One region of the Nonomuraea sp. NPDC049421 genome, then DNA from elsewhere that is predicted to be linked to it. Evidence: riboswitches for the same ligand, from Rfam matches in the RefSeq annotation. Region 1 holds a riboswitch; the other holds the start of a gene.
The links. A riboswitch is a leader RNA that binds a small molecule or an ion and turns the genes downstream of it on or off. The one in region 1 is predicted to bind cyclic di-AMP.
Positions count from the first base shown of each region.

Region 1 (3,735 bases):
GCCGGGGAGACGAACGTCCAGTCGAGGTCGTCGACCTCGCGGTAGAAGCGCAGCAGGGCCCGCCCGGCCAGCGCCTCCTTCTTGTAGAGCTCGGGGAAGTCAGGCGTGTCCACGAGGTCCTGGCCGGGGGCCACCTGGAGGCTGCCGGCGCCGCCGACCACGATCAGCCGGCGCACCCCGGCCGCGCGCAGGCCGTCGACGAGCGCCTTGTTGGCCTCGGTGAACGGCGGCTCGGGCTCGGTGCCGTCGCGCGGCGGGGCGATGGCGGAGACGACGGCGTCGTGGCCGGGGGCCAGGACGGCGGTGTCGCGGACGTCGCCCTTGACGGGGCCGCCGCTGCGGCTGACGCCGGTCACCTCGTGGCCGCGGTCACGGAGCTCGGCGGCGATGCGCTGCCCGACCATGCCGGTCGCGCCAAAGACAAGGATCTTCATACGGCCAAGAGTATCCATCGGGTACTGGTTACTTCATCGTGCTATAAGTACCTCATGGATACTGGCGACGTCTTCGATCCCGACTGCCCGACGCGGGTGGTCCTCGACCGGATCGGCGACAAGTGGTCGGCCCTCGTGGTGCTCTGCCTCATCGGGGGACCGATGCGGTTCACCCAGCTCAGGGCGCGGATCGGCGGGGTCACGCCCAAGGTGCTGACCCAGACGCTGCGCGCGATGGAGCAGGACGGGCTGCTGACGCGCGAGGTGTTCGCGGAGGTGCCGCCGCGCGTCGAGTACACGCTGACCGACCTCGGGCGCTCGCTGCACGGGCCGATCTCGGTGGTGGCCGAGTGGGCGGAGGACAACGTCCACGAGATCATGCGCTGCCGCGAGAAGCACGCGCGGCTCTGATCGGCCCCAGCGAGCCGATCAGAGCCGGAGAATTCAGGACGTGGTCAGCTTGGTGATCTCGGCGACGATGTCGGGCCACAGGGCCTTCGGCAGGTCGTGCCCCATCCCCGGATACGTCACCAGCCGCGCCCCCGGCACCGCCTCCGCCGTCGCCCGGCCGCCGGCCACCGGGATCAGCGGATCGGCCTCGCCGTGGATCACCAGCGTGGGTGCGCCGACGCCCGCCAGCGCCCGCGTACGGTCGCCCGACGCCCTGATGGCCGCGAACTGCCGCGCCGTGCCCGCCGGGTCGAAGCAGCGGTCGTAGGCCAGGCCGGCCCGTTCCCTGATGGCCTCCTCGTCCAGCTCGTAGCCCGGTGAGCCGATCGTCGACCAGGTCACCACCGACTGGTCGAGCACGCCGGCGCGGTCGGCGGGCGGCGGCGTCATGAGCGCGGTCATCGCCTCGGGGGTGGGCGGGGCGACGTCGGGTCCCGGCGTGGACATGATGGAGGTCAGGGTCAGCACCCGCTCGGGGTGCTCGATGGCCAGCGTCTGGGCGATCATGCCGCCCATCGAGGCGCCCACGACGTGCGCGGACGGCCAGCCGATGGCGTCCATGAACGCGGCGGTGTCGGCGGCCATGTCCGTCAGCGAGTACGGCACGGGCGCCCCCGGCTGGGGGACGCCCGCGTCGTGGATGTGCGTGGACAGTCCCGCGTCGCGGTTGTCGAACCGTACGACGTGGTGTCCCTGCTCCGCGAGGAGCCGGCAGAACCCTTCGTCCCACTGGATGAGCTGGGCGCCGAGCCCCATGATCAGGAGGAGCGGCCGCCCTGTGGGTGCGCCGAAGCTGTCATAGGCGATCTCAATGCCGTTTGCGGCTACACGGGTCGTCACGCAGGCCAGAATGACATTCTGGTGCCTGTGGCGTAAAGCCGTCAGCGGGCGGCCGGTACGGCGATGCCGCCGGCCTGGGAGTCCTGCTCCTGGTCGGCGGGCGGGGGCGCCGGGTTCCTGTCACGCCTGGACCAGGCGCCGGTCGAGAACGGGACCGGGTGGTTCTTCTTGCCCACGCCGTCGCCCCACTTGGTGATGACGTAATCGACCTCGATGTGGCCCTGGCCGCCGACGCCGTCCACGCCGAGCGTGCTGGAGTTGAACCTGCCGCCGGTCAGCTCGGCGAACGTCTTGGCGTCGAGGTCGAGCATGATGCCGCGGTTGGAGGGCTCGCCCGGCCCGCGGTCACCGACGAAGAAGGGCGCCTTCTTGCCCTTGTAGACCACGTAACCCTCGGTCATCAGCGGCCAGCTCGGGCTGGCGGCCAGACCCTTCTGCATGGGCTTGCCGCTGGCCGGCAGCCCGGTGTCACCGGCCCGGCCGGAGGCGTCGTCCCAGAAGTACGAGGCCGTGGTCGAGCCCTTGAGCAGGATCTTCTTGTCTTTGTCGGGGGTGTCGGCGTGCGCAGCGGTACTGGCGCAGGTCAGCATGCCGACGCAGCAGGCGGTCAGCGTGGCGAGGGAACGCAGGCTGAAACGGGCAGACATGAAGCAGCAAAACCCTTCACGAGGGGACGGGGGAGTTGCGCTCGGGCGCGAGGGGATGAGGGCGCGGCGGGGCGGGGGACCCCGCAGCGCTACGCGGAGCGCAAATGACGAGCCTGGGGAAGGGGGCCGCTCAGCGGGCGGCCGTCAAAGAGCGGTCTGGGGGTACGACGCGCTGGAACATGTAATACGTGATCCTCTCCATCACGCCTACCGGGTTAGCTGACGGGTTCGGGCGGTGGAGTTGCCCTACCGGCCGCGCGGGCCGGATTCACCCCGAATGCGGGTGGTTCCCCGGTTCCCGAATGGTTCGGGATTCGGCGCCAGCCGGTCGTCCGTCTTGGGTAAGGACTAGGTCACCGGCTGGTAATGGCGAACACTCTAACGACGGGATCGGACACCCGCAAACGTTTCACCACGAATCGGACAAAGATCTACCTTCAGCGGGAATGCATACAAAAAGGGGGCACGGCATGCCGTGCCCCCTGAGGATTCAGTCCTCAGCCGCCGCTCTTGCGCCTGAATGATCTCTTATTGGCAGCCGGACCGTGCGCCCCGTGGATCTTCGATGGGTCGACGCCCCTGCCACCCGCGCCCGCGCCCGCCTGCTGGCTGCGCTTGCGCTCCAGCGCTTCGCGGAACTTGCGCTTCATCTCGTCCTCGGGAGTTTCGCTGACTTCCGGCTCCGGTGTATCCGCCATGAGGACCTCCATGGTGTTGGGGACACTCAAAGCTTCGCACGCCCCCGCTCATGACGCGAAACCGGCCTCCACCGTGTCTTCAGGCCGCCGCGGCGGCCGGTCCGCCGGCTCCGCCGGGTCCGCGAGCCGCCTGTCGGGCAGCGCCACCAGCGCGACCAGGGCGATCACCGCGCCCGCCCCCCCGAGCGACGGCACGACCAGCGCGGCGGCGGAGGCGTGCGCGGCGGCGGCGCCCGCCCCGGGTACGCTCCCGGCGAACTCCGCCGTGTAGAGCGTGCCGCCGACGGCCAGCGCCACCGAGCCGCCGATCTGCCGGAAGAAGGCCAGGTTCGCCGAGGCGACGCCGAGGTGGCGCGGCTCCACCGACTGCTGCGCGGCCACCGTCAGCCCGGACAGCATCGGCCCCATGCCGAGCCCCAGCGGCAGCATCCACAGCGCGACCGCGAGGCCGGGGCTGTCCACCGCCAGGTTGAGGCAGAGCAGCGCGCCCGCGACCAGCAGGAACGGCGAGACGAGCAGCCACGGCTTGTACCGCCCGGTCCGCGACATCAGCGCGCCCATGAGCACGCTGCCGGCGACCATGCCCAGCGTCAGCGGGTAGATCCGCAGCCCCGACTCGGTGGCGGCCACGCCCAGCGCCTCCTGGAAGTAGCGGGGCAGGAAGAC
Region 1 covers NZ_JBFAQA010000006.1:163,444-167,178, forward strand. Annotated here, with positions in the region: gene AB0K18_RS12875 (NAD(P)-dependent oxidoreductase) at 1-434, opposite strand, end outside; gene AB0K18_RS12880 (helix-turn-helix domain-containing protein) at 489-845, shown strand; gene AB0K18_RS12885 (alpha/beta hydrolase) at 879-1,724, opposite strand; partial or broken gene AB0K18_RS12890 (hypothetical protein) at 1,889-2,314, opposite strand; cyclic di-AMP (ydaO/yuaA leader) riboswitch at 2,561-2,701, opposite strand; gene AB0K18_RS12895 (DUF5302 domain-containing protein) at 2,869-3,069, opposite strand; gene AB0K18_RS12900 (MDR family MFS transporter) at 3,118-3,735, opposite strand, start outside.

Region 2 (3,735 bases), on a different contig from region 1:
ACCTGGACAGGCTGCGCACGCTGCGCGAGGAGAGCAGGGAGCTGTACTTCGCGGTGTGGGCGCTGGCCCTGGTGGCCGAGCACGGCCTGCAGATCGGGCTGGGCGTGGCGCTGCTCGCCGCCGTGCACCCGCTGCTCCCGCTCCTGCTGGGCGCCGCCGTGCTGCCCTCACTCCTGGTACGCGGCCGCGCCGCCGCCCGCATCGACGCCGCCACGATTCGCACCGCCGAGACCGCCCGGCTGGAGCTGAGCCTGTCGGAGACGGCCACGTCCGCAGGGGCGGCCAAGGACCTGCGGCTCGGCGGTGCCGGAGAGGTCCTGGACGCGATGGCGGGACGGCACTGGGACGCGGTGTCGGCCGCGCTCGGGCGGGCGCGGCTGCGGGCGGGCCTGCTGACGTTCGCGGGCTCGGCCACGTTCCTCACGGGATACGTCGCCGCGCTCGCCCACGCCGCCTGGCTGGCCGGCCGGGGCCAGGCGACGGCGGGTGACGTGGTGCTGGTGGCCACGGTCGGCGTGCAGTTCGTCACCCAGGCCGCCCGCCTCGCCTTCCACCTCGGCTCGGCCGCCGCGGGCCGGCACGCCGCCACCCGCCTGGCCTGGCTCCGCGCCTACGCGGCCGCCCGTCATGAGCATCAAGGTGCCGCGGCGCCGCCGCCGGCGCTGCGCAGCGGCATCACGCTGGCCGGGCTCTCCTTCACCTACCCGGGGACGTCCCGCGAGGTGCTCCACGACCTCGACCTGCACCTGCCCGCGGGCGCCACGGTCGCGCTGGTCGGCACGCACGGGTCGGGCAAGACGACGCTGGTGAAGCTGCTGTGCGGGCTGCATCGGCCGTCGCGCGGCACGATCCTGGTGGACGGCCGTCCGCTCGGCGACCTCGCGCAGGACGCGTGGCAGGCCAGGGTCGGCGCCGTCTTCCAGGATCACGCCCGCTTCGAGCTGACGGCCGGCGAGACGGTCGGCGTGGGGGATCTGCCCAAGCTGCACGACCCCGCGGCGGTGGCGGGGGCGCTGGAACTGGCCGACGCCGGCCAGGTGGTGGCCGGGCTGCCCCAGGGGCTGGAGACCGAGCTGGGGGAGACGTTCGAGCACGGCGTACGGCTCTCCGGCGGGCAGTGGCAGCGGCTGGCCCTGGCCCGCGGGTCGATGCGGACGGAGCCGTTGCTGCTGGTGCTGGACGAGCCGACCGCCGCGCTGGACGCACCGGCCGAGAGCGCGGTCTTCGCCCGCTACGCCGAGGCGGCCAGGAGCCGTCCGGGAGCCGTCACGCTGCTGATCACCCACCGCTTCCCCACGGTGCGGATGGCGGACCTGATCGTCGTGCTCGGCGAAGGCCGGATCGTGCAGTGCGGCACCCATGACGAGCTCAGCGAGCTCCCGGGGCCGTACGCCGACCTCCTGACATGACGAACGCGCGCCCCGGGAAGGGGCGCGCGTTCCGCTGTCACGAAGAGGGACGCGAGGGAAGGTCAGCCGGCGTACTCGGGGTAGCCGTAGCCGACGACCTGCGACTTCGGCCGGACCCGCTCTTCGACCTTGCCGTTGCCGGTGTTGCCCTCGACGGTGGAGATGGTGCCGTCGTGGTTGTCCTTGACGACGAAGCCCACGTGCTGGATGTCGCTCAGGGACTTGCCGCCCTTCCAGGAGAAGAACACCACGGCACCCGGCTTGGCCTCGTGGCCGAAGCGCTCGTTGGCGGCGAACCACTTGGCGTGGGCGACGGTCCAGGCGTCCCAGCCGACCTGCGGGCGGGCGCCGGTCTGCTCGCCGACCCAGGACACGAACATCGAGCACCAGGCGGCGTTCAGGTAGGCGTTGCGGCTGCCGCCGTCACGGGCGACGGTCTCGGCGGCACGCTGCGAGTTGGCGTACCACTGCTGGAACTTGGTCCCGCCGCCGCTGGCGTTCTCCGAGACGCCCACCTGCGCCCTGGCTACGGCCAGGACCTGGTCGGCGGTGGCGGTGATCTTGGTTTCGTCACGCTCGCCCGCCTTGTGGGCGGCGAGCGCGCTGGCCGGGTGCTTCGCGGCGGTGGCCGCGGCGACCGCGGTGGAGGTGTCGGCGTGGGCCGCGGCGGGGACGCCGAAGGCCGAGGCCAGGACGCCGGCGCCGAGGACGGCGCGGGCGATGGTGCTCTTCGAGACAGCGGTAAGACGATGCTTGGCCATCGAGGGGGTTACTCCTTGCTTCCATGCCGCTTACCGGGTTAGCTGACGGGTTCGGGCGTGGAAGCTGCCCTACGGCACCGAAGTGCCGATTCACCCCAAAGGACATGGGTCCCCGGTTCCGCACGTGGCGGATTCAGCGGTCACAGGACGATCCTGTGATGTGTCGTGCGATGGTCTGACATAGCCGGACAAACCGGACGTATGCCTCAAGATGCCCATAAGGTAATACATGAGGCAAGAGGATTACAAATCCATAAAAGTAAAGTCAGCCGAGCTGACTGCGCGCCTCGGCCAGAAGCCCCATCATGGCAAGGGATTCGTCAAGCGGCATGATCGAGGATTCGGTCCTGCCTTCGGCCGTGGCGGCGCGGACTTCGCGGAGCTCTCCGGCGTAACCGTTGTCGGCCGGGTCGAGCACGTGCTCTTCCGGCTCCATCGCCGGCCCGGAGAGCACGATCCGCTGCGGTGCCCAGAACGGTGCCTGGATGTCCGCCCGCATCTGGGTACCTACAACACTGGCCCCGTTCGGGTAATTCCCGAGCAATGAGGTGGCCACGAGAGCGTGCCGCCCGCCGGGGTAACGCAAGACGCCGGCCGCCTCCGCGTCAACGCCGTTCGGGGCCAGGGAGCCGGTGACGTGCAGGTCGGTGGGCATGCCCAGGATGAACTGGGCCAGCCCGAACGGGTAGATCCCCAGGTCGAGCAGGGCGCCGCCGCCCAGCTCCGGAGCCCACAGGCGGTGCGCCGGGTCGTACGGATGGGCGAAGCCGAAGCTCGCCTGCACCGACCGGATCTCCCCGAAGCGCGGATCCTCCTTGATGCGCCTGATGAGCGGGTTGAACCGCATCCACATGGCCTCCATCAGGAAGACCCCGGCCTCGCGGGCCAGCCGCACCATCTTCTCCGCGTCGTCCACGGTCGCGGCCAGCGGCTTCTCGCACAGCACCGCCTTGCCCGCCGCGATGGCGGCCGCGGCGACCTGCAGGTGCTGGGCGTGCGGGGTGGCCACGTAGATCGCGTCCACCGCCGGGTCGGCGCACAGCTCCTCATAGGACCCGTACGCCGACTCGGCGCCCAAGGTCGACGCCAGGGCCTGCGCCCTGGCCAGGTTCCTGCTTCCTACGGCGGCCACCCGCATGCCGGGCTCCGCCACGATCGCCGCACCCACGGTACGGGCGATGCCGCCGGTGGCGGCTATTCCCCAAGTGAAATCTCGCACGCCGGCGATCGTATACGGAAGGCAAATATGGGCTTATGTCGGTAGTGCCGGAAATATCAGGAATGTCGTTTTGTCACATCCGTCACTCGAACGAGTCGGGGTCGGGCCCGAGCCGCTGCCCCCGGCTGAGCGCCCCGATGGCCGCGAGGTCCTCGGCGTCCAGGATGAAGTCGAAGACGTCGATGTTCTCGGCGATCCGCGCCGGCGTCACCGACTTCGGGATCACCACGTTCCGGAGCTGCAGGTGCCAGCGCAGCACGATCTGCGCCGGCGTCTTGCGGTGCTTGTCGGCCAGCACCCGCAGCGCCGGGTCGTCGAGCAGCCCCCTGCCCTGCCCCAGCGGGCT
Region 2 covers NZ_JBFAQA010000008.1:153,027-156,761, forward strand. Annotated here, with positions in the region: gene AB0K18_RS16190 (ABC transporter ATP-binding protein) at 1-1,409, shown strand, start outside; gene AB0K18_RS16195 (CHAP domain-containing protein) at 1,472-2,170, opposite strand; cyclic di-AMP (ydaO/yuaA leader) riboswitch at 2,183-2,319, opposite strand; gene AB0K18_RS16200 (Gfo/Idh/MocA family oxidoreductase) at 2,436-3,389, opposite strand; gene AB0K18_RS16205 (aldo/keto reductase) at 3,472-3,735, opposite strand, start outside.
Region 2: linked by a shared signal. The riboswitch ahead of AB0K18_RS16195 (CHAP domain-containing protein) and the one ahead of AB0K18_RS12890 (hypothetical protein) in region 1 are both predicted to bind cyclic di-AMP.